4 regions of the Paenibacillus sp. GCM10012306 genome follow, and region 1 is predicted to be linked to each of the others. Evidence: riboswitches for the same ligand, from Rfam matches in the RefSeq annotation. Region 1 holds a riboswitch; each other region holds the start of a gene.
What was found. A riboswitch is a leader RNA that binds a small molecule or an ion and turns the genes downstream of it on or off. The one in region 1 is predicted to bind cyclic di-GMP.
Positions count from the first base shown of each region.

Region 2: another riboswitch for cyclic di-GMP. It lies ahead of ACFORK_RS03745 (thiamine pyrophosphate-binding protein); the one in region 1 lies ahead of ACFORK_RS11820 (flagellar assembly protein A).
Region 3: another riboswitch for cyclic di-GMP. It lies ahead of ACFORK_RS21820 (anti-repressor SinI family protein); the one in region 1 lies ahead of ACFORK_RS11820 (flagellar assembly protein A).
Region 4: another riboswitch for cyclic di-GMP. It lies ahead of ACFORK_RS19375 (glycosyl hydrolase); the one in region 1 lies ahead of ACFORK_RS11820 (flagellar assembly protein A).

Region 1 covers NZ_JBHRYW010000004.1:222,467-230,553, forward strand. Annotated here, with positions in the region: gene ACFORK_RS11815 (DMT family transporter) at 1-812, shown strand, start outside; gene ACFORK_RS11820 (flagellar assembly protein A) at 898-2,754, opposite strand; cyclic di-GMP riboswitch class I at 2,856-2,947, opposite strand; gene ACFORK_RS11825 (FUSC family protein) at 3,259-4,359, opposite strand; gene ACFORK_RS11830 (ABC transporter ATP-binding protein) at 4,652-5,776, shown strand; gene ACFORK_RS11835 (ABC transporter permease) at 5,766-6,572, shown strand; gene ACFORK_RS11840 (ABC transporter permease) at 6,569-7,396, shown strand; gene ACFORK_RS11845 (ABC transporter substrate-binding protein) at 7,393-8,087, shown strand, end outside.
Region 2 covers NZ_JBHRYW010000002.1:6,102-14,188, forward strand. Annotated here, with positions in the region: gene ACFORK_RS03725 (ATP-binding protein) at 1-1,417, shown strand, start outside; gene ACFORK_RS03730 (3-oxoacyl-[acyl-carrier-protein] synthase III C-terminal domain-containing protein) at 1,693-2,685, opposite strand; gene ACFORK_RS03735 (hypothetical protein) at 2,767-3,117, opposite strand; gene ACFORK_RS03740 (carboxymuconolactone decarboxylase family protein) at 3,324-3,704, opposite strand; gene ACFORK_RS03745 (thiamine pyrophosphate-binding protein) at 3,720-5,357, opposite strand; cyclic di-GMP riboswitch class I at 5,544-5,636, opposite strand; gene ACFORK_RS03750 (hypothetical protein) at 5,924-6,190, shown strand; gene ACFORK_RS03755 (methyl-accepting chemotaxis protein) at 6,207-7,457, opposite strand; gene ACFORK_RS03760 (helix-turn-helix transcriptional regulator) at 7,546-8,087, opposite strand, start outside.
Region 3 covers NZ_JBHRYW010000011.1:62,049-70,135, forward strand. Annotated here, with positions in the region: gene ACFORK_RS21790 (hypothetical protein) at 235-453, shown strand; gene ACFORK_RS21795 (hypothetical protein) at 771-2,078, shown strand; gene sipW (signal peptidase I SipW) at 2,082-2,669, shown strand; gene ACFORK_RS21805 (TasA family protein) at 2,761-3,354, shown strand; gene ACFORK_RS21810 (TasA family protein) at 3,426-4,013, shown strand; gene ACFORK_RS21815 (helix-turn-helix domain-containing protein) at 4,195-4,524, shown strand; gene ACFORK_RS21820 (anti-repressor SinI family protein) at 4,630-4,782, opposite strand; cyclic di-GMP riboswitch class I at 4,810-4,894, opposite strand; gene ACFORK_RS21825 (2-oxoglutarate dehydrogenase E1 component) at 5,415-8,087, shown strand, end outside.
Region 4 covers NZ_JBHRYW010000009.1:32,159-40,245, forward strand. Annotated here, with positions in the region: gene ACFORK_RS19365 (UDP-glucose dehydrogenase family protein) at 1-985, shown strand, start outside; gene ACFORK_RS19370 (sugar phosphate nucleotidyltransferase) at 2,062-3,435, shown strand; cyclic di-GMP riboswitch class I at 3,603-3,683, shown strand; gene ACFORK_RS19375 (glycosyl hydrolase) at 3,694-5,313, shown strand; gene ACFORK_RS19380 (glycosyl hydrolase) at 5,489-6,976, shown strand; gene ACFORK_RS19385 (discoidin domain-containing protein) at 7,160-8,087, shown strand, end outside.

The DNA.
Region 1 (8,087 bases):
TTGCACTGGCCTACGCGCCACCCTTGCTGTTCGCAGGGATTCGCACGCTGATTGGCGGTGTGCTGCTCATACTGCTCGCTCTACCCAGATGGAAGAGCCTGCGCTTTAAAGAGCTGTGGCCGATCTATCTTGTCTCTGCCATTCTCAGCATTGTCTTCTACTATGGCTTTCAGACCATTGGGCTACAATATGTGCCGGCCGGTCTGTTCTCTTCGATTGTTTTTTTGCAGCCAGTCCTGCTAGGAATCTTCTCCTGGATGTGGCTGGGGGAGAGCATGTATGCACTCAAAATTGCCGGACTGATGCTGGGTTTCATCGGAGTAGCCTCCCTGAGCGTCGGCGGATTTACAGGCAGCATTTCCCCTTGGGGCATTCTTCTCGCCCTTGCCAGTGCGTTAAGCTGGGCATTTGGCACGATCTATATGAAGCTGCGGTCTGCCCGTGTAGATACGCTATGGATGACCGCCATGCAGATTACGATCGGCGGACTGATCCTGACGGTTTCGGGGTCCGTGACTGAACGTTGGGGAGATATTGTGTGGAATGGTGCTTTTATTGCCGATACCTTGTTCATTTCGATTTTTGTGATCGCGATAGGCTGGGTCGTGTACTTCAAGCTGATTAATGAAGGGGAGGCGGGCAAGGTAGGTTCGTTCACCTTCTTGATTCCGTTAATCTCGATTGGCACCAGTGTAATTTTCCTTAAAGAACAAATCACGCTTAACCTAGTCATCGGACTGCTGCTAATTGTGTGTAGTATTGTCCTGGTGAATGTGAAGTTCAGGCGTTCGGCCAAACTGTCGGCTAACTGATCAAGACCATATGCCTTATATTGAATAGTAAAAGGAGATCCCTGCTGACAATGCTGCAAGGGACCTCCTTTTCTTTTTATTTCATTTATTGTCGGCGCTGTAGCGTCTGTGGTGTGATCACGGCGTTCTCCAGCAATCCGGTAACCTCTTCTGAGTAGCCGCCAACACTGATTCTGCCGCCGCTCATTTTGTGCAGAACAAGTCTCTTTCCGGCCTTCAGGACGGAGTTGGTTTCACTTGTCCCGCCAACCGTCTGCGCGGTGATGGCACCTGTGGCCTCTAAATTGGAGTCCTCGCAGACCGCATTGCGGCTTGTGTAGGCAATGTCTCCATCGGACTGCAGATTGCTTTGCCGAGTACCCTTCCCATAAATGGTGATGTTGCCACCAGATTGAATGATGCTATTGTCGCTATAGGGCAGATCAATTCGGACTTTGCTCTCCAGCATAACCGTAATGCCGTTGTACATATCCTTTAGCAGCTTCAGGAAGGATTCCACAACCGCATCATTCAACATCCCGATAAATTGATCCGGCTGCAAAAAGACCTCGAGCAATCGTTTCAACTGTTTTATATCCTGAGGGTAGGAATGCTTGATATCGGAGAGAACATGCAGAAGCTCGGGGATCAGAATCGCAAATCGTTTATATTTGGTATCAAGCAAAAGCTGAATGACCTGGCCGTAATTCACAGGCTGTTGGCGGTTTTCTAACTTTTTGGCCAACACCTTGGCTGCCTTCCGTAGCAGATTGCCTTCCTCTAGGATCTGTTTTGACAGATGGTAGAGTCGGTTATTCAAAACTCCATGATATCCCGAATACAGTCTGCTCTCCACCACATCGCCATGTATCCAAATACTCCCGGTTGCAACGATGGTCGCATTCTTCACGTTTCCGTAAATATAGACATTTCCAATCGCTTCAATAATCATCTGCTCTTCCACATCGCCGTGAACAGCAACGTCCCCCGGGAATACGATGTGGCCGGTCTCAGGATTGACATTCCCCAGAACCCTGTGCGCTGCGGCAATGTCAAAGGTTCTGCCCTTCACTCCTGTCAGGCGGGGTCTGCCTGTACGAAGCGCCATGACCTTCAGACCGGATATAAGCTGTGTATGCTCCTTGGCTATAAGCTGGAAATCCTCAGGTGGGGCAGCAGGCAGCAGATGTCCATACACATCATATCCGGGAACCCCTTCGATGGGTGGATGCTTGATAGCTACGATGTCGCCCTCTTGGACTTCTGGGATGTCCGGGTAATTCTGCTCTTCCTGTCCACTCACGTTTCTATGGAAGATTTCTGCGGTCAGGGCTTCCTCGGAAAAAGGGATCTCGATTCTTGCATTGATCGCGGGTTTGGGCGCGGTACCTTCCGCTACACGGACAGGCCGTCCGGTAGGGTGGTTCAATGCCTCGTAAATCGCTGGAATATTGAGATTCTGGGAGATGGATTTTTTGTCAAAGTCGGCAAGGACCTGTTCGATGCGGACTGTAGACAGCAGGGCTTTCTTGTCCTGCTCCGCACTAACCGCAATGTTATTCGTGGCTGCACAATCCTTCAGGCGCCAGGCGTACTGTTCCAACCGTCGCAGGGTAAGGAAAGCCGATAACTTGTCTTCGGAGACTGTAATCTCATACGGTGCGGGCTCTTCAATCTCCCACTCCAGGCGGTCGGATGACAATACTTCGGTAGGGGCAGTAATGATCTGCCGGTTCTTCCTAAGGACAACGGGAGGAACGGGAGAGATGACAGCAGGTTTGCCGCCAGATAAAGGTGAGGTGATGAAAAATTGATTATTTTGAATAATGATGATGCCGTCCTTATTGTTCGTGTCGTCCAGTGGTAGAGATTGTGGAGCACTATTCAAGATTTGTTCGGAGGGCTCTATCGGCAATGGCCGGGCAAATTCTTTTACGTCATTTCGATTAGGGTGTTGCGACATTCTGTTACCTCGCTTCTTTGTATAATCAAAGGCATCTGTACATAGAGAGCACCGGGTTAAGATGCGATATCCGCTAGGGATATCCGCCATGCAGGCGTCTAATTGGCAGCCTGGCAACCATAAATGCAGCTTGTGCATTCTTAGGCCCATTGCTTTGCGTCCTACCCTTTCGAATAGTTTGCCTTTAAAAATGGATCAATGATGTATACTCAGCATCAGGCACTTTAATCGACTAAAATCGACAAAAAAAGAAGGCGCCGGTACGTCGTATATATAAAATTGTCGGCATTAAATCCTTTTAATTTTAGTGCTAAAGTAACGAATTGACAATATAAAATAAATAAATTCACCCAGACCGTCCACATGTAAAAGAGAGGCGTCTAAGCCGGATGGCCCGGGACGTCTCTCATGGGATCAAATAGTCCACAGAAGTACCTATATATTCCACATTTCCTTAATTATAACGCGTAAGATGGTTTTAGTAAAATAAAAGGACGCTCCCGTTTATAGCTTTTGGGAGAGTCCTTTTTTCATGTAATGAATACCTTGTGCGATATTGGTCTTGGCCTCATGCGGTACAACTGAACAGGTGGCATATTCCGCCCGCTCCACCTCTTCCAGCACCCGGTTCAAGTGGGAGAACACTGCACCGAGATCGCGCATGGCTGTCAGAGGGCAATGTCTCTGAAGCTCTGAGAAGCAAGAGAGCTGTAATTCCCGTGCATGGCGCAGGGCGTCTGGGAGGGAACGGGTGCACTCGATATCGGACAGGGTCTTCGTTCCGTACAGTGCGATGCAATCCGCGGTGGCTTCCAGCGAACCAGCCAGCCCTTCTGCAGCTGCATAATGCGGTGGAAGCAGAGCAATCTCATCGGCAATTTCCTTCACATAGGCATGAACGGTTTTCAGATGAGTAGTAGCTGTGCTCAGCTTGTGCAATTCATTACGGCATTGGTAATGGGATAGTGTGTAGTGAATCTCTTTCTGTTGCTTGCGGCTTCGTGTCAGCAGCTCCCCGGCTTGTTTCGATACGGCTTTGCCCTTCTCCGTACTTTGTTCTCCGGCGGCAAGTCCTCTCAGTGCATCTGCGAGCAGCAGGCTTCCTTCAAGTGCCAAGGCTTTTACCTTGACGAACCCCTTCGGCGGAACGATAATCATATTGATGAGGACGGCAATCAGTACGCCGATGAAGGTTTCGAATATTCTAGAGACTACATAATCGTTTTGATAGAAGGAAAGGGCCATAACAGAGGTGACGCCTACTTGGGTCACGGCCTGAATATTCACGCGGCAGGCGGTGGCGATGCCAATGCCGATGAGCAGCATAAGCAGGATAGAGAGCCCGCTTATGTCAAAGAACTTACCGACGATCAGAGCGACGATCCCGCCAAGAATGATGCCGAGGAGCCGGTAGATTCCTTTTTCTACAGAGCCCTTAACAGTACCTTGGGTAATCAGAATGGCAGCTAGCGGAGCAAAGTACAGATAATGATTGCTATAAAGACTGTGCACCACCACCCAAGAGAGCGATGCAGCTAGCGTCACACGTATCATATATAGGGAAAAACCAAATTTCTCAAGGCGGTCCAGTAACCCCTCGTTCATGTTCTTCATCTTCTTTCGCAAAAATAGGAAAACATCAATTAACTTTCATCCGTTTTCATTATATCACCTCATTTTTGACGAAAATCCTGATAAGTTTTACGAAGTTGTTAAGTTTCTGGGGGATGTTAACAATCTAAGCTATCGCATAAGGGGAAGCTATCTATTATGCTATACCTATATGGAGTGTCGAACGAAAGGAGGAATTGTCGCTTATCCGCACTGGGCATGCCGATATCGATTGTTCCCCGCAGGAAGCGGGTAAAATAGGATTGTATTACTAAAGGCAGGGAGGTTGTTAGCTATAGCTACCCAGGAAGGCACTATTATTTCTTTTGAGAAGGTAACGAAGCAATACGACGATGAAGAGGCTGTGCTCAAAGAGGTCAGTTTCGAGATTGAGCGGGGCAAATTTTATACATTGCTGGGTCCGTCCGGTTGCGGTAAAACGACGATTCTGCGGCTGATTGCAGGCTTTGCAGAGGCGACAAGCGGCTCGATCATACTGAACGGCCAGGTGATTAACCACATTCCTGCCAACGAGCGGCAGGTCAACACAGTATTTCAGGACTATGCTTTGTTCCCGCACCTGAATGTGTTCGAGAATGTGGCGTTTGGTCTGCGCATCAAGAAGATGAAGAAAGATGTCATCACGCAAAAGGTACAGGAGGCGCTGGGCTTTGTGAACCTTGCAGGCTACGAACAGCGGGCCATTAACGAAATGTCCGGCGGTCAGCGGCAGCGCGTAGCCATCGCCCGTGCCATCGTCAACGAGCCACAGGTCTTGCTGCTGGACGAGCCCTTGTCGGCGCTGGATTTGAAGTTGCGGACGGAGATGCAGTACATTTTGCGAGAGATGCAGCAGCGACTGGGGATCACGTTTATCTTCGTCACGCACGATCAGGAAGAAGCACTGGCGATGTCGGACTGGATCTTTGTCATGAACAAGGGCAAAATCGAGCAGAGCGGCACACCGCACGATATTTATGATGAACCGATTAACCGTTTCGTGGCTGACTTCATTGGCGAATCCAATATTGTTCCGGCGGTTATGATCGAAGATTACCTGGTGGAGATCAACGGGCGCCATTTTGAGTGTGTCGATGCTGGGCTACGCCCAAATGAGTCCGTAGAGATCGTCATTCGCCCAGAAGACTTGGAAATTACGACTCTGGAGCAAGGCAAGCTGCGCGTGCGCGTCGATTCCCAGCTGTTCCGGGGTGTGCATTATGAGATCAGCTGTTATGACGAGTCCGGGCATGAATGGCTGGTCCATTCCACACGTCAAGCTACTGTCGGCAGTGAAATTGGCCTTTATTTCGATCCTGAAGCGATTCATGTTATGCGATTCGGGGAAACGGAGGAAGAGTTCGACAGACGTCTGGAAGCTTACGGCGAGGTGGAGAGTCATGAACAATAAGGGCCGGTCGTTCTATCTCATCCCTTATTATTTGTGGATTGCCTTGTTTGTTATTGCTCCGGTATTGCTAGTCATCTACTATTCTCTGTTTGATCTGGACGGTCATTTGACGCTGGACAATTACGTGAATTTCTTTACACCTGTATATTTGAAAATGACGCTGACCTCCTTCTGGTACGCGTTTCTGATCACACTATTCTCGCTGCTGGTCGCCTATCCGGCGGCTTATCTGCTGACGAGAACGAAGCATAAGCAGCTGTGGCTGCTGCTGATTATTTTGCCGACCTGGATTAATCTGCTGCTGAAAACATATGCTTTCATCGGGATCTTCGGCACCTTCGGACCGATCAATAACCTGTTCGATGTGCTTGGGATCGGTGAGCAGCAAATTTTGTTCACGGGCTTCAGCTTTGTGTTCGTGTCGGTCTACATCTTTATTCCGTTCATGATTCTGCCGATCTTCAGTGCGCTAGAGGAGCTTAATCTGTCTCTGCTCGATGCCGCGCGTGATCTGGGAGCGTCCGGCTGGACAACCTTCCGGCGGGTGGTCTTTCCACTGACGATTTCGGGTGTGCGTTCTGGCTGTATGGCGGTATTCATCCCGGCGCTATCTCTGTTTATGATTACGCGCCTCATCGCCGGTAGCCGGGTCATTACGCTCGGTACCGCGATTGAGCAGCACTTTTTGGTTACACAGGATTGGGGCATGGGCTCCACAGTAGCCGTATTTCTGATTGCGATTATGGCGCTGTTCATGATTCTGTGGGGCGGCGCACGGAAAGGGGTGCAGAGATGAGGAAAAGAAACGGATTCTCGAATCTGTATCTCGTTTTAGTGTTCGCTGTGCTGTATGCACCGATTGTTTATCTGATGTACTACTCGTTCAACAGCGGGGGGACGATGCACAAGTTCGAAGGCTTCACCCTGGAATATTACCGTGAGGTGATTCAGGATACCCGGCTGATCATTATCGTGATCAATACACTGGTCATTGCGCTGCTGTCTTCGGCGATTGCCACGTTGATTGCGACGATTGGTGCGCTGGCCATCTATCGCATCCGTAGCCGCCGGGCGAAGAACACCCTGTTGTCGTTGAACAATGTACTCATCGTGAGCCCAGACGTCATCATCGGGGCTTCGTTTCTGATCTTGTTCACGATTGTCGGGATCAAGCTGGGCTTCATGTCCGTGCTGCTCTCGCACGTGGCCTTCAGTATCCCGATTGCGGTGCTGATGATTCTGCCGCATTTGCAGGAAATGAGCCCTACATTGACCGATGCGGCCCGCGATCTGGGTGCCAGCCGCCGGGATGTACTGACCAAGGTCATTCTGCCGATCATCAAGCCGGGTATTTTTAGTGGATTCTTCATGGCGCTAACCTACTCGCTGGATGATTTTGCGGTTACCTTCTTTGTGACCGGTAATGGATACTCGACCTTGTCGGTTGAGATTTATTCCAGAGCGAGACAGGGCGTATCGTTGTCTATCAATGCGCTCTCGACCTTGATTTTCCTCTTCACCATTCTGCTTGTGGTCGGTTATTACTTCCTGACAACTCGCAAGAACCGCACAGCCGCTCCGGTTGCAGAATCGGTGTCAGAAGCGGGGGTGCCTAGATGAAACAGTTGGTTAATGCTTTTCTCGCCATTGTCATCGTCGCTTTTGGCTTGATGTATCTGGGGTCATGGATGAACTCCAACCAGGGCTACACGGGAAAAAACACGCTGACCATCTACAACTGGGGCGATTATGTTGATCCCGCCATGCTGAAGGAGTTCGAGAAAGAGACCGGGATTACGGTCATTTACCAGACCTTTGATTCCAACGAAGCGATGCTGACCAAGGTAGAGCAGGGGGGAACGACCTTTGATGTCGTGATTCCTTCGGATTATGCCATTTCGAAGATGAAGGAAGAGAACCTACTGCTGCCACTGGATCACAGTAAAATCCCGAATCTCGTTAATATCGATCCACGGTTCATGAATCTGTCGTTTGATCCGGATAATCTTTATTCCGTTCCCTATTTCTGGGGAACAGTCGGGATTATCTTCAACCCGGAGATGACGAAGGGGATGGATTTCAGCAGCTGGGATTCCCTGTGGGACAGCCGTCTGAAGAATAACATTTTCCTCGTGGATGGGGCACGTGAGGTCATGGGCATGGCGCTGAACAGCCTGCACTACTCCGTTAACGATACCAACGAGGAACACTTGCAGGAAGCGCTGACCAAGCTAAACAAGCTGTCGCCGAACGTGAAGGCCATCGTCGGGGACGAGATCAAAATGCTGCTGGCGAACGAAGAAGCCGCAGT
Region 2 (8,087 bases), on a different contig from region 1:
CGGCAAGCTGTGGGTCACGATCATCTGTCTGGTTGCTGTCGTACTGATGACACTGGGACTGTTCCTGTTGCCTTATATCGACAGTAATTTTGCCAATTCCGGGGCGATCAAGCGCTTATTTTTGTACACATGCATGATTGGGTTTTCTCTGACGACGTTCTTTGCCTTGTTTCTGTTCACTAAGATAACACAGCCGATGCAGCAGGTGATCGAGGCCGCCAACAATATTCGCAAAGGCGAATACGGAACCCGGCTGACTCTGGTCACTAGTGATGAAATCGGGCAGCTTGCCACCTCCTTCAACCATATGGCGGCAGAGCTGGAAGAGAATATTCGCAGTCTGAATCATGAGAAAGGCCATCTGTCCAGTGTTCTGCGTAGTATGAGTGATGCAGTGGTCACTTTTGACATTGAAGGCCAGATTATTCTCACTAATCCACATGGACAATCCCTGCTGGAGACTTGGCGTAACCTGGAGTGGGTGCAGGAAGCCGATCCTGAGCCCGGTGAGGAGATCATCAGCAAGGGAGAGGTACCACCTCCGCTGCGTCCGCTCTTTCTGAGCACACTGCAGGAAGGGGGAGACCAACGCTCTAACGTGCATGTCCGGCAAGGGGTCTGGTCTGTTCATATGGCCCCGCTGTATTCAGAGAACCATATTCGTGGGGCTGTAGCGGTACTGCGTGATGTGACTGAGGAGGTCAAGCTGGAGAAAATGCGGCGTGACTTCGTGGCGAATGTATCGCATGAGATTCGCACTCCGTTGTCTATGATGCAGGGGTACAGCGAAGCGCTGCTTGATGGCATGGCCTCTTCACCAGAGGAGAGCAGTGAACTGATTCAGGTCATTCATGATGAATCGCTGCGCATGGGCCGACTCGTGAAGGATCTGCTGGATCTAGCCCGAATGGAAGCTGGGCATACCGATATGCTGAAGGCTCGGGTTGATATGAGTGATTTGCTAGAGCGTGTCTATCGCAAGTTCTCTGTGCGGGCTAAGGAACGCGGTATTGATCTGCAGTACAGGAACCTAAGTGAAGAACTCTTGCTGAAGGCGGCCGATGAGGACAAGCTGGAGCAAGTGCTCACGAACCTGCTGGACAATGCTTTCCGCCATACCCCGGCAGGGAAAAAGATTCTGATTGTCGCCGGTCAAACCGTACAGGAGAGCCGCCGTTATGTCGAGATCGAAATTCGCGACGAAGGTGTGGGCATTCCGCCGGATGATCTTCCGTACATCTTCGAACGCTTCTACAAGGCTGACAAAGCCCGTGTTCGCGGAGAATCAGGGGGAACGGGGCTTGGTCTTGCCATTGTCAAGAATATCGTCGAATCTCACCATGGGCACATCTCGGCTGCGAGCAAATTGAGTGAAGGAACGACCTTTACACTGCGTTTACCTGTCGAAAAACAGTAATTCTAAACAAAGCCTGACGGCACCTCTGATTATCAGAGGTGCTTTTTTGTTGAATGGCACCGATTAATCTTGTTCATCGTGGAACAAATGGGGCTGTACAGCCCCTTATCGTCTCCAGAGGCATCTTCAACAGATAAATGAGTAAGACACTAAGACCAGGAAAGAAGAGCCTACTAGAATTGATTGTGGACAGATTTAGAGCTTATAGAAAAAGAAGCATTCCTAAGTAGAAACTACTGTTGGAATGCTTCTTCAGGTTGCTTAAGTAAATAAGCTTAGTATTCTATCACAACTGCAATATTTTGCATGCCTCCACCGACAGTCCAGAATAATACTTTATCGCCGCGTTCGATTTGACCGGTAGATACAGCCTTATGAAGTGCAACAAATGGACTGCTAGTCGAAGTATAGCCAAATTCATCCCCGACATACACGGCTACACTGCTATCAATTCCGACGTTTTCCGCAACACTAAGTATATTGGGAAGAGACAGCTGCGAGAAGCAGGCTGCTTTGATGGATTCTGGAGCGATATCTGAATCGGCAAGCAAGGTCTTGATTGATTCAGTAGCCGCTTCTACACAAATGGAATCATCAAATGGAGTGAATTTTACATTGAATTCACCAGGCGCAACGCCTGTTGTTCCCAATTTGGCTAAGCCTTCAACAGGAAAGATGGAATTGTATAACACACAAGTGTCTGTCTGGTAGATCGAATCGATTAATCCAACAGCATTTTCATCACGCTCTAGAATGACGGCCGCGGCAGCATCGCCGAAGCCGGCATAATATACTGGATTATTGCGGTCGGTATGCGGGAGAATATGGTCAGACCCGATAACTAGCGCGCGGCGGATACGGGGATTTGCCATCATCTGCCGGCTAACCTGATCAAAGGCTGCCGTCATACCTATGCAGTTTGCATTGCTGTCAATGCAGATGGTATGGGAAGCTGCATTAATCAAACGGTGCATGATCACCGAGTTGGTCGGGATAATATATTCCGGCGTCTGGGTGGAGAAGGCGATAAGATCAATATCTTGGCCAGTTAGTCCTGCTTGTTCCAGTACATTACTAGCCGCCTCAAATCCCATAGTCAGTGCATTCTCGTCCTCATTATTAATACTGTAGCGGGTGTTACGACCCAATGCCGCCAGAAGTCCACGAATCTCTATTCCTCTATCGTCAAAATGCTTGATGTAGAAATCATTGCCGATTTTATTACTCGGATGATAGATAGCGATGTCTCTGATGATTATGCCGGCCATTGAATTGCCCCCTTATTAGTGATGAGCTGATGGATAATTGCATGATCAGGCAAAATACAGGTTTTAATATGAAGTTGTGTCTTATGCAGTAACTGTAGAGATAATTTCCAGGTTATCCAGACCCGCTTTACGTCCCAGGCGCGCCAATTGCATTTTAAGAATTGGATTGTTCTCAAGGGTCAGTATCACTTTGGCAAAGCCATCTTGCTTGATCATAGTGAAGCATCCCTCCAGAAGAGGCACAACATTAGGAGCGGTAACGTTAAGCTTTCTGCAATCAAAGCGCAGCTCATAGTCTGCTGGGGTGATCGGATTAATGGTTTGTTGGTAGGCTTGAATGGATTTGATGCCATCCTCTTCAGAGAAAGTGCCATCCAATTCGACATTGATAATCTTTTTAACCGAATCTGTTTCCAAAATAAATTTACCCATTCATTCATCGCTCCCATAAATTAGTATGATCTGATAAATAGGACATCATTTTGCAAATTAATAATATATCCAAAAACTTTGATTCACGATTTTCGACAATCGATATTATACTTATTTTTGGGATATTTTAACTATATTAATAGCATATGATTTATATATTTGCAATGAAAAAGTCGAAAAATGTAAATTATTGTAGTGAACAGGGACTACTTTACTTCTTCCAAAACTTCGAGCAATACGTTAAAGGCACTAATTACACGTGGAGCCCCCAGAGCAGGCACCAAATGAAGCAGAACACCCTTAAGCTGCTCCTCAGTGACACCTACACTTAGCGCCATAACATAATGGACGCCAAGTTGTTCGTATTGTCCCATCGCAATCAGTGCGGAGATTACTGCAACTTCTTTCCAGTCATCACCGATCGTGTTGCGCTGAAAAATGTCACCGTAGGCGGCGCCCATAATATATTCAGCCAGATCTGGGAAATGGTCTTTAATAGGGGCCAAGGCTTTGGCACCATAGTCCCCTGATAAGTTAGCAAAGTGGTTCAGACCACTTTTGATGTTGTTGTTCAAATTGTCGCTCATAAATTGGCCCCCTAATTAAAGATTCACTACACGGTGTGCAGTAGGTGGTACTTCGTCACGGTCTGTCAACAGTTCGATTACTGCAACCTTGTTCAAGGCTACCGCATCTTCGATCGCAGCGGAGAATTGTTCCAACGTCTCACAGCGATATCCGCTTGCTCCAAGGGATTCACCAAACTTCACGGCGTCCATTGGGACTTCGAATAGGGTTCCGTCAATTCGGCCCGTAGTCTTCTGCATTCCCTTAAGCGCCATATCCAGTTGCATGTTGTTCACAACGATAAAAATAACCGGGATATCCTTACATACTGCTGTATTAATCTCTGCACCGAGCATCATAAAGCATCCATCGCCAGTCACACAGAAGATCGTTTCATCCGGTGATGCAACCTTGGCGCCGATAGCCATGCCAATGGCGTTGCCCATGCAGGCAAAATAGGCATCAAACACAAAACTGCCCGGTTTTTTAACGTTATACCATTTAACGGCATTAAAGCCATGGCTTCCGTCATCCACGAACATAGTGTTGTTGTATGGAATCAGATCACTCATCACATTCATGACTGAAGCCAGAGAGAGACCAGGGAGCTCAGGCAGTTCATCCCGATAGTTAAAGCTTTCGGTAGTACGTTTGGTCACAGAATCTCTATCCAGGTGTTCAAGATAATACACAAGATTATCACGCAGATCCCCGGTGACCGGTATTGTTTGGGAGGTCAGAATTTTGCCCACAAACGTAGGATCACTATCGAACTGAATTAAAGTCTCTGGATGGTTCTCACGTTTGAGATTACAGATGGTCATATCGCTCAGGCGGGAGCCCAGTACAATATACAAATCGCTGCGATTTAGCAGATCATCACCATGAGTGCATCCGCCGACACCGACAGGACCGTGATACAGCGGGTGATCCCAAGGAATAGCACCTTTGCCGCCAGGAGAAGTCACGACAGGGATGTTGAAGGTTTCAGCCAATTCGATCAGCTCTTTATGAGCTCCGGAACGGTTAACACCTTTACCCGCAATAATCAGTGGGTTCTCAGCATTGTTGATAGCGTTGATTACACGGTCAAAATTGGAGATGCTTACGAACGATTCGCGCTCTGGATAGACTACCGGGAATTCTTCCAGCAGTTCTGTCTGAACGTCGAAAGGCAAGCAAAGATGAACGGGACCACGGTTACCGCTCAGAGCAATCGAGATAGCATGATTGAAAATGGTACTGAAGTTATCGCCACGTTCTACAAGCTTGCTGAATAGAGTAGCCGGTTTGAACATATCAGCAAGATCAGCCAGATATGAGGAAGAATCCTGACATTGCGGAATACCTAATTCTTTTATGGATTGATGACCTGTAATAAATAGTACCGGAAGGTTATTCGCTTTGGCATGGGCCGCTGCAGTCAGTAGGTTCGTTCCTCCGGGACCGGATGTTCCGAAAGCAACACCTAGTCCGCCAGTCTTAAGGGCATAGCCTGCGGCTTCAAACCCGGAACTGGATTCATGTCTTCCAGGAATAAACTCAATACCGTAATCCACCATCTTTAGAACTAAAGGACAAATGGATTTACCAATAATACCAAATGAATGGGTTACTCCGAGATTACGTAGTGCCTCCGCCATAAAATCTGCGACTGTCTTCAAAAAAAACACCTCTCAAGTGTATGAATTGGGATAAGTAAAAAGATAAATATATTATCGTTCTGGTGATGCGAAATGATTAGAACGATACAAACGGGTATAAAGAAACAACAAAACCTGTGCTCGAATAATGGAGCACAGGTTGGAAGCAAAAAACCGCCACTCAGACCGCAAGATTAAGTCGATCCTCCTGGTTTTCTCTGCAACCTGGCAGTCATGGCCTCAGAAAAATGAGGCTGTAGATCCATGGCTTTGCGTCATTCCTTTTCAGGAATTTTGCCCATATAAATTATATAACTAATTATAAGAATAATTTTCCTTTACATTATATTCCTAGCTCGTCTTTGTCAATATATTTTACACAAATGAACTCGGAATTTGACGAAAAAAATGAAAGAGAATAGGGATATAGTTTTAATTTAAAATGTATCCAAGGGGGTATTGTAAATTAGAATGCGGTTACAAAATAGAGCGAAAATAAACTATTAATTGGGTCAGTATGGAATATTTGACTAGAGGGGTTGGTGCAAAAATGCAAATTGGATCAAAACAATTGGATGGAGAAGATTAGATAATAATTGAAGAAATTAGTTGACTCATCATTTGCCGTGATATTTTTAATGAAAGAATTGAATCCAAATACTTATTTTTTTCTAAACTATAATGGAAGTGAGTGGGTTAAAAGTAGGATGCTTGAGAGGGGAGAAGGCGAATCGTTATTTGTGAGTATGAATTTTACGGAAAGGTCTGAAAGCGATATAATGCAAACGTTTCATAAGTTTGAAAAACTGCCGTATAAAATAGAGCTTATACGGCAGTTTTGTGCTGAAAGGAACAAAAATTAAATTTTGATGACAAATTCTAAAATTTAAAAATATGAATCGTTTTTTGTAGCTGGAAGACGGCTGACGTCATTTTTTCACTCTCTTCTGCAACAGATTCCAGAGCATTGATCTGCTCACTCATCGATGCAGAGACCTCTTCAGTGCTGGCCGCTGTTTGCTGGGTAATGGCGGAGATGTTCTCGATCGCAGAGGAGATTTTCAGGGCACTGTCCAGCATCAGATCGCTTTCCGAAGAGAAGGCGGCGATCTGCTCGGTAATGTACTGTACGCTTTGGACAATTTGCCCGAAAATTTGTGCAGTCTGAATGATCATTTCATTCTGTACCTGAACGACTTCCTCATTGATGGTAATATTCGCAATGGCTTCCTTGATATCGGCTTCAATGCTTCGCACCAAGCTGAAGACCTCTTTGGTCGAGGCCGTTGATTCCTCAGCCAGTTTGCGAACTTCGTGGGCGACCACGGCGAACCCGCGGCCATGCTCTCCGGCACGGGCAGCTTCGATGGAAGCATTCAAGGATAACAGGTTGGTCTGTTCCGCAATTTCGGTAATTGTCTTGGTAATCATGGTGATACCGCGAGCGTTATGGGAGAGGGCATCAATAGTATCAGCTACTTTTTGTGTAGCTTCAATATTCTTGCGCATGCCTTCCGATTGGGTATCTACCGATTGGCGACCTTGCTCTACTAATTCCAGCGTATGTATAGTTTTCTTGTTCATTTCTTTGGTCGAATAAGCGTAATTGGACACCTTGGTTTCAATATCTTTAATAGAATCAATCATGCCAGCAATATCACTAGAAATCTCGTTGGCACCTTGAGCTAGCTCGTTGGAGGAGGTTGCCACCTGAGACATGACGATCTTCAGATTCTGATTCTTGTCTTCAATACCGCGGCTTGCATCCATAACCTGACGTGTGATCTGTGACGCATCGGTCAAAATGGTCTTCAATTTGTCGATCATCGTATTAAAGGAGCGGCTGATATCACCCATGGAGCCATTCTCATCGGCTCTTTGCGTAAAATCCCCCTTAGAAATCGTATGTGTAACGTTAGAGATATCATCAAAAGAAGATGTAAGCGTTCTCTCGACAAAGCGAGAAAGAGGGTAAGTCAGGGTTGTAAGCAGGACCACCAGAATGATGCCGATAACAATTTTGCCGAGAATAATAAATGTGACCAAAACAGGGATGGAGAATAAAGCGGCGATCAAGTAACATCCGGCGACAATTCTTTGTTTCAAAGGCAGCTTGTACATCCAGTCCATAGGAAATATGTCCCCCTTTATTGTTGTGTATTGTAATATTATAGGCGATTAACCGGGTATAGGTCTACTGTAAGAACTGACATAAATGCTATTCGGGATCATCTTTGACGAAATTCTGTCCGACAGACTCATATAGTGCGGTTGTATCTGCCAGTGCTTGTCGTACTTGTTCTTGCAGAACTTGTGGTGAGAGGGCTAGGACACTGGACCCATATGACAAAAGTACCCGGCAGGCCCACTCCATAGTGTTGAAATCGACATCAACCTTCAGCCACCCGGCGTTGGAACATGGGGTAGTTTTTTTTATAGTAAGATATCTCTCCCGCTCAAATTCCTGTATCGTTTCTTCCCGTATCAGCACAGTGGCTAGATAACTCGGCAGGGCAGATTTGAAGGCTTGCGTGGATTGCCGCCAGTACTGGCCAAGATCGAATCCTTCCGGGCGTTGGAAAAAATCGCTCGTGAGCTCTGCATGCTGTAGTCTGGACACCCGGTATGTCCGCAGTACTCCCCTACTTTCTGCAACGACATACCAAACTCCGCGTTTGGTTACTAGCCCGAGTGGATTAATAAGCCGTTCACTGACTTCGTTATTTCGCAGGTATGTTATTTTGACCACCCGATCGTTCC
Region 3 (8,087 bases), on a different contig from region 1:
CAAGGATTTAATGGTATTTTATCTAATCAGATATTACTTTTTGGACCAGCTCAAAATTGCACATTAAAGGGTGATGACCGTCGGTAAGCTGAATGCTACTAACAAGGATACGGGTAGAAACAAATCTGTCGGGTCTAGAATGGTTATGGATTAGTAAGATCACGGGCACACTGTCGTCATAACCCTTAAGAAATAACCAGCTTCATCATTATTAGGCAAGGGAGGGAACATGTTATGAGCAATCCCAAGAAACCGTTCGGAGGCACCAGCCTTGATAATCCCGAACAGTACCCTACAGATCAGGAAAGCCTGTTCGAGATGTACGAAAGTGAAGCAACCGTTGACGCAATTCCGATGGAAGATCTGAATCTGGAGAGGCACGAAGAGAAGGAAGACAAGGACAACACCAAACACCGCTCTTCCAGTGAGGAGAAATACAATACAGGTTTTTAATCACAAAAAGGAGGGAACATTCTCTATCCCCCTCTTAGTCCCCCTACTCTAATGATCAAAACGTAACGAACCGGACCACATTAAATGTGGTCCGGTTTTTTTCATAATCAGGCACACAATATCGTTCTTTATTACGAATTTTATTAGAAAACTAGCGATATACAGAGTATATAAGAGATAATAAGCATTTTTAGTTCTTTATAAAGCACAAATCAATGAAATTAGCGGTTTTCTTTTTCCTAGTGCCCGTGTATGATTTGGTTATCACATCGTTCTTAATAAAGAACAAATATAGCGAACCGGCATCCCGGTAAGAAATGAGAGGAGGTATTCCTCTGTATCCTAGATCAGCTCGCCAACGAAAAAGAAAACGTAAGCATATCGGTCTGCGAATGCTGCAATCAGGCATGGCCATATCGGTTCTTTTCCTTTATACGTCCAATCAGATCGGCAGCACTTATGGTGAATTCAACACTTCGAAGCAGCAGAACACCACAATAGAGCTGTGCAAAGTATTCCCCGGCCAGATCGAGAAGCTGCTGCAGGAATTGGGCGACCACATTAAAAGGATTAACGAACTCACAGCTTCACTGAACAGCCACTCTGTCACGCTAGCTTTGGGAAGCTCCGCAGCGGTCGAAGGCTTGTCGCTGGAAGAGCTGGACCATGCCGCGCAGGAGACCGCGCAGCAGATTACAGCGGCTACCGGTGAGATTGGTGCGCTTGATAGCCAGCTTAGCTTCAATGCAGGGGTCTGGCTAGAGATTATGCAAGAGGTTGCAAGCTCTGCCCGAATTTTGTCCCAGATCGGAGGGTATATGATCAACTTAGAACCCAACTGTCTGGAAATCCGCGATGCCCAATTCTTCGAGGAGTTCCAAAGCAGCCTTAGTCAAAGCAACGTACTGTCCGAATCTCTTGTAACCACCTTGACCGGAATTCTAAATTATCTCGTCTCAATTCATGAACTCGGAGGTTCACTTCCTCCGGAGAGTCCTGTTACATCCCTGCTGGAACCAAACATTCCGGCCTTCCTGACCCAGGAGCCCATCCTGACATTCTTCGCCAGAGCCTACACACCCCAAACAGAAGTCTCCACGGAGTTACAGTCTAGCTATGAACAGATGAATACAGAGATGAACGAGGCTAAGCGTTCCCTCGCCAGCGAGATTGACACTCTGAAAGGACAGCAAGAGCAGATCGCCGAGGCAAAAGCCAAGCTGCTGGAACAAGCCCGCAAGGAGGAAGAAGAACGGCAAGCAGAGGAGAAGAAAAAGCAGGAAGAAGCTGCTGAGAAAGCCAAGGAAAAAGCAGGCAAGCCGGATAAAGGTGCACCTAAGCCAGAAACACCTCCGGCCGGCAACCCCGATCCTGATGGCAAGAACAACGGAACGGACGAACCAGCGGCATCGGCCTCTCCAATACCAACAGCTACTGCTGAGCCCGCAGACTCCCCGAGCGGAGAGCCTGCCCCTATCTCCACACCTGAGGAAACACCGAACGTACAGCCGTCCGCAGAGCCGTCGCCTTCAGCTACAACTTTGCCAGTAACGAATTCAATTCCTTCGGCAACTCCAGCACCCTCTGCTTCTCCAGAATCAGATTCCATTAAAGGCGGCGATTAAGAAATGCTTATCAAAAAAATCATTGGCAATACGATAACCACCCTGATGCTTATCGTGTTCCTGGTGGTAGTCGCAGCAGTTGTAGTCTCCAAGGCCTCAGGCGGAGAGCCTACCTTCTTCGGTTATCAAATCAAGACGGTCCTATCCGGTTCCATGGAACCGGGCATCCATACCGGCTCCATCATTGCGCTCAAACCCGGTGGTGATATGACCCGCTTCCAGAAAGGCGATGTCATTACCTTCATGAATCCAGAGAACATTCTGATCACCCACCGTATCGTCGATGTCAGCATGAACAGCGCCATTGGCGAGGCCAGCTATACAACCAAGGGCGACAACAATAACGCTGCCGACATGTCCCCGGTCAGTTCGACCAACGTGATCGGAGAGTATACCGGCTTTACCGTTCCTTATGTTGGTTATGCCATGAACTTCGCAGTTTCCAAGGCAGGTAGCGTGCTGCTAATGATCGTACCAGGTCTCCTGCTCCTGTTGTACGCGTTATACAGTACCTGGAAAGCTATCACCGCTCTGGAAAAGAAGAATAATGTGCCTGCCCCTGCTGAGTCACTGCCGGACACCTTACATTAATAGGATTGTAAACTCCCGTTTACGAAACGTGGAGCAACAATATACATGACGTAAAGTCAGAAACTAAAAAGATCGAGAGAGGGATGAAAGAATGAATATTAAAAAAACACTGGGGCTGGGCGTTGTCTCAGCAGCGCTTGGATTGACTTTGGTCGGCGGGGGAACCTTCGCATATTTCAGCGATACCGCGCAAAGTACAGCTTCTTTTAACAACGGAACATTGAGCTTGGATTCTGATCCCTCTGTGATCGTGGACCTCAACAATCTCAAGCCAGGTGATATCATCACCAGAGACTTCAAGCTGAAGAATAGCGGCTCACTTGATATTTCCCAAGTGCTGCTGAAAACGGCAACTGAAGTTATAGACGTGAACAATGACAATGGAACCCATAACTTGAAAGATGACATCGTGGTCACCTTCCTGGTTAATAAAGACAAGATCACTTCTCCGGTTCTGATTAAAAAACTGTCTGAGCTGGAAAACCTTTCGCCTGACCTTGTAAAAGCAGGCATCCTTGGTTCAGTTTTCGGCGAAAAATCAGGGATCAAGGCAGGAACTCTGGATAAGCTGTCTGTTCAGTTTGCCTTTGTCGACAACCTCCAGCCTCAGAACTACTACCAGGGAGACAGCCTGAAATTGAAGTGGACCTTCGAGGCTAAACAAGGCGCTGGCGAATACAAGTAAGCCGTTCGATCTCAACGCATTAACTATTTTGTCTACCATTTTATTAACCATATAAGAGGAGGAATTTATTCATGGGTATCAAAAAAACATTGGGTCTTGGCGTAGCAACGGCGGCTTTGGGATTGTCTTTAATCGGGGGCGGCACCTTCGCTTACTTCAGCGATACAGCGGAAAGCACAGCAACTTTCGCCGCTGGTACGCTGGATCTGAATACTAATCCTGAGCAAAATGTGAACCTGAGCAATCTGAAGCCAGGTGACATCGCTGTCCGCAACTTCACTCTGCAGAATAGCGGCTCGCTCGACATTAAAGAACTGAAGCTGGTTACTACGTATATCGTAACTGATACTAACAGCAACAACGCCGGACAGGATCTGGGTGCTCACTTTAAAGTAAAGCTCCTTGACAGCAGCTATACTAGCGGCTCAATTGCTGGCCATGTCGTTGCCGAAGCAACACTCAAGGATTTGCAGAGCAATCCAGGCTACGATTTGGTAGCCAATGCCTTCCCAGGCGGCATCTCCGCAGCCCAATCCAAGACGCTCAAATTAGCCTTTGAGTTCGTTGAGAACGGCCAGGATCAAAACATCTTCCAAGGTGACAAACTGGACGTGAAGTTGACCTTCAACGCCAAGCAAGGCGCCGGAGAATTAAAATAAGTCTGATTCCTAAAAACTACCGGCATCTCTTACACCCTTCACCGGGCTAAGACATGCCGGTTTTTGCTCCAATCCCCTCCTCTTTTCTCCTCTGAACAGCAATGTGTCTTTGTCCGTTTCAAGGAAATTTGTTATACTTATACAAAAAGTACGGAGGGGCGTTGTCATCGTGCCTGATAATATGGGAGGGCGCATCCATGAACTCCGGGTCGAGAAGGGCTTATCCTTATCCGAACTTGCGGACAAGGCGGATGTGGCCAAGTCGTACCTGAGTAATGTTGAGAGAAATATTCAGTCCAACCCCTCTATCCAATTCATTGAAAAAATTGCCGACGCACTACAAGTATCTATTCACGTGTTGCTATATGGAGACCTCTCCGACACTGAAGAGACGCCGCTGGATTCGGAATGGTTCCGGCTCGTGCAAGAGGCAATGAGCTCCGGCATCAGCAAGCGGGAGTTCAAGGAATTTCTAGATTATCAAAAATGGCGTCTTGAACAAAAGGATTAAAGATTTCGGCCCTGAGCGCTTCAATAGCTTGGGGCCCCATCATATAGAGAAGGGCACAGCATATGCTGTGCCCTTCTCTATATGTATCTGTTATGATTCAAGCTGCTAAATAGCCTTCAAAGCCTTCTCATTAAAGAAACGGCGAATCTCCTCCGCCTTGATGCCCGCCTTCTTGGCACTCAGCAGCAAATATACCCATTCTAAATCCAGATCAACTGTCTGCAGTTCTCCGTTGTTCCCCTGGTTGGACTTATCCAAAAAATCTCCTCCTAAGATTTCGCGTCCCCAGGCAGTCCGGCCGTCGTAGTATTTCTACCTTAGACCCGAGACTTTGTGCCCCTGCCTTTCAACAGGTTTACCCTTTACTGGACCCTTTACATGAAAGGATCTGGCTAGAAATTATTATTAAAAACCATACTGCAATAACATTATACAAGAAAGAATCGGAAAAGTGTGTCGTTTTCTGGGAATTTCTAAGGTGAGAAATGTAAAAAGTTTAGCTCTTTTTGACTAATACCTGTCCAAGTTGAAACCACCTGTACCCAATGCACAATTTTGAACTTATTAATAATTCTACTAACCCAAAATAGACTAATTATAGAACCATTAACCCATATCCGAGCATTGTAATCAGGTTTTATAAAAAAAACGAGGACTATCGAATTATTTTAATAGTTACACTTGTTGATGTAATCTATTTATGGCGCTATGGCATCAATGACCAGGCTGAACCATACCGTTTTGCGATTGGATTGGACGAAAGTATGAATTGATTAAGGCCACCGAAAGTAGCACAATAGTAAGGAAATGAAAACGCAACCATCACAGCTCCGAACAAGGCCCATACCAGCGCCCCGCGTTTGGAGTTCATCCGTTAGGAGGATGTATTCATGGCAGCCAAAGAGCCCTACAATGAATCTGTTTGGAGCAAATATTATGGCCCCAATCTGGGCTACATTCAGGAGAAGTATGAGCAGTTTGTGAAAGACCCCTCCTCAGTTGAAAATAATTACCGTGAACTTTTTACTGTTTATGGCCCGCCTCCCCTGGCGCCGGATGCTGAACCAGCTCCGCAGCCTATCGTCTCGGGAGATGCAGTTTGGCTTCGCAAGGCTGTCAAAGCCTCTAAGCTAATCGCTAACATTCGTATATATGGCCATTTGGCCGCCAATATTGACCCGCTGGAGCGGGATCACAATCCTATGACAAAATGGCTGAATCATGAAACGTATGAATTGACGCGAGAGGACCTCATGGCCCTCCCTGCTTCACTAATTTGGGAGAATGTCCCGGATAATATTCAAACCGCTTGGGACGCCGTTCACCGGATGCGCCAAGCCTATACACAAACTATAGCCTACGAATTTGGTCATGTGCATGATGAACAGGAACTTCGCTGGTTGAACAGCCAGGCGGAGTCCGTTAACTCACCTGCGCCATTGAATACCGCCGAACGCAAGGATTTGCTGAATCGGCTAATTCAAGTGGAGCAGTTTGAGACCTTCCTGCACAAGACTTTCGTAGGCCAAAAGCGTTTCAGTCTGGAGGGCAATGATGCCCTGGTACCAATGCTGGACGAAATCGTACGCGCTGCCGCGCATGAAGGTGCCGAGCATATCCTGATGGGTATGGCCCACCGCGGGCGTCTGAACGTACTGGCTCATATCCTGGGCAAGCCGTACGATATCATTTTCTCCGAGTTCCATCATTCACCGAACAAGGAACTGTTCCCTTCGGAAGGCTCCATGGGTATTAACTACGGCTGGACCGGAGACGTAAAGTACCATCTGGGTGCTGATCGCGCCGTACGTGAAGGCGAAACCGTCCGCACTAGGCTGACACTGGCGAACAACCCGAGCCACCTGGAGTTTGTTAATCCTGTCGTAGAAGGCTTCGCCCGTGCCGCTCAAGAAGAGCGCAGCACACCAGGCCTGCCGAAGCTCGACACGAACAAGGCAATCGCTGTGCTGATGCACGGAGATGCCGCCTTCCCAGGTGAAGGCATTGTGGCCGAGACACTGAATATCGGCAAGCTGGACGGTTATACGAATGGCGGTACAATTCATATCATCGTCAACAATCGAATCGGCTTCACGACCGAAAGCGAGGACTCTCGGTCGACGCATTATGCCAGTGACCTGGCCAAAGGCTATGAGATCCCTATCATCCATGTTAATGCTGATGACCCGGAAGCCTGTGTAGCAGCTGTTCGTCTGGCTAGCGCTTATCGCAATAAGTACAAGAAGGATTTTGTCATTGATCTGATCGGTTACCGCCGCCACGGCCATAATGAGATGGATGATCCGGAAACAACCCAGCCGATCGTCTACAGCAAGGTCCGCAATCACCCGACAGTTCACAGAATCTATGCCGAACGCCTCCGTCAGGAGAAGGTCGTCACAGATGAAGATGTGAAGCAAATGAATGCCGATGCAGAGAGCATCTTGCAGCAGGCTTATGATAATATGAAAGAAGGCAAAAATAAGAGCGCGGACAGCAAGACTTCCGTTCCCGTGAAGACAGAGACTGTCCCTAGCAAATTGACTGCCGTCTCTCTTGCTACGCTCCAACAGATCAACCGCGAGTTGCTTAGCGTTCCTGACGGATTCACAGTCTATCCTAAGTTGCAGCGGATTCTGCAGCGGCGCAAAGACGCGCTGAACGAAGGCGAGAAGGTGGACTGGGCACTGGCAGAAACTCTGGCCTTCGCGACCATTCTTAGAGACGGGACTCCGATTCGCTTGAGCGGCCAAGATGCACAGCGCGGTACCTTCGCGCACCGTCACCTCGTCCTGCATGACAGCGAGACCGGAGAGTTGTTCTCTCCGCTGCATCAATTGAGCGAAACTCACGCCTCCTTTGGCGTGTACAACAGCCCGTTGTCTGAAGCTTCGGTGCTTGGCTTCGAGTATGGCTACAACGTATTTGCACCTGAGACTTTCGTGATCTGGGAAGCCCAGTACGGCGACTTCGCCAATGCCGGGCAGGTCATCATCGACCAGTTCATCTCAGCCGGCCGGGCAAAATGGACACAGCGCAGCAACCTAGCTATGCTGCTTCCACACGGCTACGAAGGTCAGGGACCGGAGCACTCCAGCGCTAGATTGGAGCGTTTCCTCCAGCTGTCAGCGGAAGAAAATTGGACGGTGGCGAACCTGACCACTGCGTCCCAGTATTTCCACCTGCTGCGCCGTCAGGCTTCTCTGTGCGGCAAAGCAGATGCCCGTCCACTCGTCGTCATGGCGCCGAAGAGCCTGATCCGCAACGCGCGCAGCACCTCTGCCGGAACCGAACTGGTTTCAGGGCAGTTCCAGGCTGTACTGCCTGAGCCGCTGCTCGGCCAAAACCCGGCTGAAGTGAAACGGCTCGTGGTTTGCAGCGGCAAGGTCGCTATTGACCTGCAAGCCGAGCTGGAAGCTGCTACTGCAAAGGGCAAGGAATGGTCCTGGCTGCATATCTTGCGGCTGGAGCAGCTCTACCCGTTCCCAGAACAGGAACTGGCTGCTCATCTGAGCACCTTCCGTTCTTTGGAGGAAATCGTTTGGGTACAGGAAGAACCGAAG
Region 4 (8,087 bases), on a different contig from region 1:
ATCGACTGTACCGGTGGGAACGAACGAGAAAATCCGTCAGATCATCTCTACGCATACGCGGCATCCGTTCGATGTTGTGTCTGCGCCTGAATTTCTGCGCGAGGGCTCGGCGATCCAGGATACCCTGCACCCGGACCGGATCATTATCGGCCTGGATAATGCTGCGCTGGAGCCGCTTATGCGCGAGCTGCACCAAGGCTTTACGGATAACATTTTCGTGACGGATATCCGTAGTGCGGAAATGATCAAATATGCATCCAACGCTTTTCTGGCAACGAAAATCTCCTTTATTAATGAGATCGCTAATATTTGCGAAAAAGTGGGCGCCGACGTCACTGAAGTCGCGCAAGGCATGGGTATGGACCGCAGAATCGGCTCTTCCTTCCTGCAAGCTGGTATCGGCTATGGTGGTTCCTGCTTCCCTAAGGATACCAATGCCTTGATCCAAATCGCCGGCAACGTTGATTATGAATTCAAGCTGCTGGAATCCGTTGTCGAAGTCAACAAAGGGCAGCGGTTCATGATCATCTCTAAGCTGCATGAATCGCTTGGTAGCCTGCGTGGGGCTGTCATCGGCGTGTGGGGGCTGGCCTTTAAGCCTAACACCGATGACGTCCGCGAGGCTCCGGCGCGAGAGATCGTGGAAGCACTGGTAGCCGAGGGGGCTACCGTGAAGCTGTATGATCCGATTGCCGCCGACAACTTCCGGCAGCAGTACGATCATCCGCAGCTCCGCTGGTGCGGACTGCCGGAGGAAGTAGCGACAGGTAGCGATGCAATCTGCCTCCTGACAGACTGGAGTGTGTTCAAGGATATCGATCTGCATCGACTGGCGGAAAGCATGCGCCGCCAGGTCCTGATCGATGGCCGCAATGTCTACTCCAAGGAGCAAATCGAAGGTACCGGCCTGGAGTACCACTCCGTAGGCCGTCCCCAGATGGGCGGCTTGAGCGGCTACTCGCCAAGCGTCGCTGGCGCGGTATAAGCTAAGGAGCTACGCCAGCTTGGCCGGTTTGGTAAGGCAGGGGGCTGCGCTAGCTATGCTAAAGTGGCGAGACTGTGTGACTGCACTAGCTAGGCTAGTGCAGTCCTAGAGTCGATGAGGCTGACGCATAGGGCGGAACTCTAGTATGCGCTCATATCGGCGGATGCAGGGTAAACACTGGTGAGGGCTCGTATTAGCTGATGCACAGGAGACCCGCTAGAGGCAGTTCGTTATTAGCTGATGTACAGGAGACCCGCTAGAGGCAGTTCGTGATTAGCTGATGTACAGGAGAACCGCTAGTGAGAGCTCATACTTATCATTCCCGAAGTGCAATTAAAGGCATTTTTGTACTCTAAATATTCTGTAGCTAAGAGTTAGAAGTAATTAAAGGCAATTTTGTACCTTAAATATTCCGAAATAGCCCTTTTGGAGTGATTTTTTAAAAAATAAGGTACAAAAATGCTCTTAATTCCCTTATTTGCCTATTTTAGAGGAATACAAGATACAAAAATGCACTTAATTGAAGGAACCTTTCTTCACAGTAAAAAAGACGGAGGAAGGGAGGGGGCAGGCAGAGTTGTGCTCTAAAGTCCTAACTTCACCAAAACCACGCCTGCTCTTCTGTTTGAATTTTAATAGCGAAAAACTATGTTTGAATGGACCTAGCCAGAACGACTAAATGACACTTTGTCCGAATAACGCTAGTAGGTACGACCGAATGACACTTTATCCAATTAGCACTAGCAAGTATGACCAAACGACACTTTATCCGATTAGCACTAGCAAGTACGTCCAAATCATCACTATCTATTAATTTTACCCGCCAATATGTTTATCCTAACACTCCTTGTGAACTTCCCCTGTTTATTCGCTTATGGAATACAGGTGACAGGAAGGGAGGATTAGACCGATCTTGGCGTTGAGAGATTCATCATGCAGGCTCGCTTTAAGTGATTGATGTGCTGGAGTCTGTTTTACCGGGATTACTTTATAGAAGCCCAATTGGCCTTCTATATCGCATATATAGCAAGCAAGGGATGGCTACGTTTTACCATATGAATGAGGAGGGTTCACTTATGAAACTGGTACTTTTATCAGGCGGCTCAGGGAAGAGGCTCTGGCCATTGTCCAATGATTCACGTTCGAAGCAATTTCTGAAGGTACTGGAAAGCCCGCAAGGTGAGCCGGAATCGATGGTGCAGCGGGTGTGGAGGCAGCTCGAAGAGACTGGACTCGCAGATTCGTCTTATCTGGCTACAGGCCGTGGACAGGTAGAAATGATTCAGAGCCAATTGGGAGGCCATGTGCCGATTATCGTTGAGCCGGAGCGCCGCGATACCTTCCCGGCTATTGCGCTGACAGCAGCCTATTTATATACCGTGGCTGGCGTGTCGCCTGCCGAGACGGTGGCTATTTTGCCAGTGGACCCTTATGTTGAGGCTGCTTTCTTTGAAACGGTAGCCCAGCTTGAACATACGATGGAGGAGAGCGGCGCTAATCTGGCGCTGATGGGTGTGGTGCCTGAGCATGCTTCGGAGAAATACGGATATATCATCCCGACCTCCGATGAGCCTGCGGCGAGCGGCTTTATGCAGGTAAGCCATTTTCAGGAGAAGCCGGATCGCGTGCAGGCGGAGAAGCTGATCAGTCGCAATGCGCTGTGGAACTGTGGTGTGTTTGCTTTCCGTCTTGGCTATTTGCTGGATATTTTGCAGCGTAAAGGGCTGCCTCTCAACTATGAGGAACTGCAGAAGCAGTATAAACTGCTGTCCTCCATCAGTTTTGACTACGAAGTGGTAGAGAAGGAAGAACGGATTGTTGTGCAGCCGTATGATGGATTCTGGAAGGACCTGGGCACGTGGAATACATTGACGGAAGAGATGAGCAGCAATCATGTCGGCAAAGGGGTTGTTACGGCTGATTCCGAAGGCACCTGCCTCGTGAATGAACTGGATATTCCGATTACGGTCATTGGTGCAAAAGATCTAATTATCGCTGCCAGTCCCGACGGAATTCTCGTAACCCATAAAGCGGAAAGCCCACGGATCAAAGAAGTGCTGAAGTCGTTTGATCAGCGCCCAATGTACGAGGAACGTCGCTGGGGTCATTATCGTGTCATTGACTATGTGAAATATGAAGAAGGCAATGAGGTGCTGACGAAACGGATTTGCATCTCACAAGGGAAGAATATCAGCTATCAGTTGCACCGCAAGCGCAGTGAGGTCTGGACCATTATCAGCGGGGAAGCCAGCATTGTTTTGAATGAGAAAATGTATAACGTAAAGGCGGGCGATGTGGTTCGCATTCCGGAAGGCACCAAGCATGCCATTCTGGCTTTAACGGACGTGGAGTTTATTGAAGTGCAGACAGGCTCTGAACTGGTAGAGGAAGATAATATCCGTATCACCCTGAATTGGGATGATATTGAGCTGCATCAGTTTATTTCCTAGGACCGGATTCGAGCGTAGGGGAATTTAGTAGAACAAACTATCTATTTAACCAAATGCGAAGCTTTTAAAACAGGTATAAAGACTCAAAAATGATATTTTTTTCATAAATGCACTAAAAAATAATTAAATAGCGTCGATATTTACGGTAAGAGGGATAGATCCTTCAATAACGAAAACGGCAAACCTATCGAAAGATAGGGACGCAAAGCTATAGGGCCTTTCGCAAGAATGGCAGCCTGGCTACCGAAAGGGAGATGTATGTTGAAAGCTTACCGTAAGTATCGTTTGTTGCGCGCACTCCTGTCCGTTGCTCTGTTTCTGACGACCCTTCCACTGAGCGTGGGAATCGTTCCGTCTATGGCAGGAGCTGCAGGCTCCGGTACTCCGGTGAATCCCGCTGCCTCGCCCGAAGCTGTAAAATTACTTAACTACATGTACTCTTTATCCGGTAAAGGAATTATTGCAGGGCAGCATGACTACCTGGAGAGTCCCGATGAGTTCAATCTCAAGCTGCAAGATACCAGCGGTAAATATGCCGCACTGCACGGTTACGAGATGGGCGCTATCAGCGGGCAGAATGAGAGCCAGGTTGCCTGGTATCGTCAGAATGTAGTGAACAGCGCCATCAGTTGGAGCAAAAGCGGCGGAGTAGTCGCCATGACCTTCCATCAGAGCCTACCGGGAACCAGCTATGATTGGTCCAATGTCTCCAGAAGTCTCAGCCAAGCGGAATTCAATAAGTACGTTACACCAGGGACGGTACAGTACAACAACCTGATTGCCGAACTGGATAAAGTGGCGATACCTTTGAAAAGCTTACGTGATGCAGGGGTACCTGTATTATGGCGGCCGTACCATGAAATGAATGGAGATTGGTTCTGGTGGGGAAAGAAAAATAATTTCGCTGCACTTTGGAATATTATGTATGACCGTTTTGTTAACGTTCATAAATTGAATAATCTGCTGTGGGTATGGAGTCCGAATGCCCCGAATGCCTGGGCGGATCCGTATGCTCTGACCTATCCGGGTGCGGATAAAGTAGACATTCTCGCTGCAGATATATATGAGAACGATTATAAACAAAGCCATTACGACAGTCTGCTGGCGCTGGCGGCCGGGAAGCCGATCGGTATCGGAGAGAACGGGGAAATGCCAGACGTAGCCAAGCTGAGAGAGACCCAGAGCAAATGGACCTTTATGATGACCTGGGGAAAAATGCTATACGATAATAACCACACTGATGATATTAAAGGTTTTATGAACAACAGCTACACGGTAACCAGAGACAAATTTGCGGCTGGAGCGGTACCGGCACCTACGCCACCACCGGCTCCTCCAGTACCCGCTGTTACGCCATCAAACACACCGAAACCTCCTGCTGCACCAACAGGGAATACTGGAACAGGGGGAAAGCATACGATGGCGAATGGGTTAACGGGGGAATACTTCAACAATATGCAGCTTTCCGGTACGGCGGTTCTTACCCGGAATGATGCAGCGATTGATTATAACTGGAGGCAGGGTTCACCGGATGTAGCCTTGCTGGGTGTTGATAATTTCTCTATCCGTTGGACGGGGAAAATCAAACCGCTGTATAGCGAGAATTATCAGATCTACACTGAATCCGATGATGGCATTCGGGTGTGGATCAACGGGCTGCCGATCATTGACAGCTGGAATAATCAAAGCGGGACTGAGCATCAGGGGAGCATCGCCCTGAATGCCGGGGAGCTGTATGATATCAAAGTGGAGTATTACGAGAATCTGGGTGATGCCCGAGTGCGCCTGATGTGGGCAAGCCCTAGTCAGGTGAAGGAAGCCGTTCCGACCAGCGCATTGTTCGCGAGCGTGGACGGAACTGAGAACTACGTTATCTAGTCCTTACGCATTTAACGGATCACAGCAATGAGATTCTTTTCAGCCGATCGGTAGCCCTGCTCTTTGGCAGGGCTACTGAACTATAGGCTCCCGGGATAAGAAGACAATTGTCCTTGACGGAGATCAGCTTGGTTCTACCGGACCGGGAGCCTGACTACTGAAAGGAAGATGACACATGAAGCCATCCTGTAATTATCGGCTGCTTACGACCTTGTTTCCGGTTCTTCTACTACTGTCTCTCCTGCTCTCCTGGGATAATCCCAAGGACAAAGCGGCAATAGACCCGGTTAATCCTTCGGCTTCGCCAGAGGCCTCCCGATTGCTGCAATATTTGACGGAGCTTAGCGGACAGGGAATCATCTCTGGGCAACATGATTATCTGGAAAACCCAGATGAATTCAATAATAAACTGAAGTCGGCCAGTGGAAAATATGCTTTGCTGCATGGCTATGAATTAGGAGCTCTAAACCATCAGTCACCGAAGACGATTGCTAAGCAGCGTCAGGCTGTAGTGGACAGCGCCATCAAGTGGTATGAAGGGGGCGGCATTGTCGCTATGACCTTTCATCAGAACCTGCCGGGAACTTCCCCGATATGGTCTAATGTTTCCATGAAGCTAAGCCAAGAGCAGTTCAACGCCTACGTTACCCCGGGTACTTCTCAATACAACAGCCTGATTGCAGAGCTAGACGATATTGCTGTGTATCTGGGGAAATTGAGGGATGCCGGGGTACCCGTTCTTTGGCGGCCTTATCACGAAATGAATGGAGACTGGTTCTGGTGGGGGGACAAAAGCAATTTTGCCGCGCTATGGAATCTGGTTTACGACCGCTTTACCCATATCCACAAGCTGGATAATCTATTGTGGGTATGGAATCCGAACGCGCCGGGTCCAACTGCTGGCCCTTACAGCGAGTATTATCCAGGCAGCGACACCGTCGATGTGCTTGCGGCCGATATTTATAATAATGACTATAAGCAAGCCTACTACGATGGTCTGCTAGAGCTTGCTGGAAGCAAGCCGATCGGCATCGGTGAAAGCGGCGAGCTGCCGGACCCTGAGGTTCTAGCCAAGACCCAAAGCCGCTGGGTATATATGATGACCTGGGGCAAAATGCTGACTGGAAACAACAGTGCCCAGCAGATTCAAAGCTTTATGGGTAGTCCGTATACGGTATCAAGAGGTGACTATATACGTACGGTAGGCGTTGCCTCAGTGTCCGAGGCGATCACTGCGACAAACGGTCTGACTGGAGAGTACTTTAACAACGCAGAGTTGATGGGAAAACCGGCGCTTATCCGTCATGACAGTCTGATTGATTTTAATTGGCATGGGGGCTCTCCGGCGGCAGGTATTGGCGTCGATACCTTTTCTGTGCGCTGGAAAGGGAAAATCAAACCACCATCCAGTGGAGACTACACCTTCTCGGTGTCCGCAGACGATGGAGTCAGACTTTGGGTTGGCGGCAAGCTGATCATAGACAGCTGGGAGAACCGGAGTGGAATGGATCGGACCGGCAGCATGAAGCTGCGAAAAGATACTTTATATGATATTAAGGTGGAGTATTATGAGAATCGCGGAGATGCCAGCATCTCTCTGAAGTGGGCGGGACCGCACCTGAAAGAAGCCGTTGTACCGCAGAATGCATTGTTCTTACCATAATGGAAGCAGAGCTTTCAGGGCAAATCACCTTAAGAAAGCGAGGACAAGGGAATGAGCATAATAAGATCAGCCCGCAAACCTTTACTTGCCACACTAAAATTTACTGCCTTGACAGTCTTGTTTCTATTGTCTGTCTCTGTATTTGGAAAGGACGGTACACGCAGCGGTGAAGTGGAGGTAGATATGTCGAAGCTTACCGCAGCCAATGATACGGGTCCTGTTATTCCCCACGGTACCTTAATCTGGAGATTTGGCCAGCATGACGGTTCAGCACGTGAATTTGCCGTCAGCGGTTCATCCGATGCCCAAAAGGTGTTTCAAGTGGCTTCTCCCGTAGTGAAGTCAACGTTGCTTAAAAGCATCCCTTCCGGTCTGGACGGGACGACAGAGCCTGAACTTAGCATTAACTACCAACTGGACAAGATCCCGGTGAACGGGGTCTTGTTTCGCGTCAGTATCCTGGATGCCTATAAATCTGTACCGCAGATGAGTGTGTTTTCCAATCGGGAGTTATCGGGTATTATCCAGATTGCCGGTGTCGCGGGAGCGGAAGATCAATACAATTTTCGCAAAACCTATGAACTGTACATCCCGAAGGAGCAGCTGCAGGTCGGGAGCAATGAGCTGAAGCTTCAGGTGACCCGAGGACTGTATTCTTCCAGTGCCGAGGATAAGTTCAACTGGTGGACTTGGGATGATCTTAGTCTGGAGTCGCTAAACGAGCCGATCAAAGAACCGATTCACGGCAGCTATACCCTTACCGGAACGATGGTGAACAATAAGCATTTTTATTTTGACGAGGGTGCAGTTGCGCATCTGCCTTATGTTATGAAGTGGCTCGGGGTGGCCTACAGCGGCAATATTATGCGTGCCAGCTGCGCCAGCGACGTTGGTCGGTCCTGCTCCAACATGGAAGAGTACTACAAGGTGCTCAAGGATTATAACATGCAGGCAGTTGCCCTCTATTTATACACCGGCGACATCAAGCTGAAGGACGATGGTTCCCTATCTGATGAGGCGGCCAAGAAATTGACGGATTATTTCCGCAAGTATAGCCCGTATTTTCAATACTATGAAGTCGACAACGAGCCGGGGCTGTTCAACCGTTCCA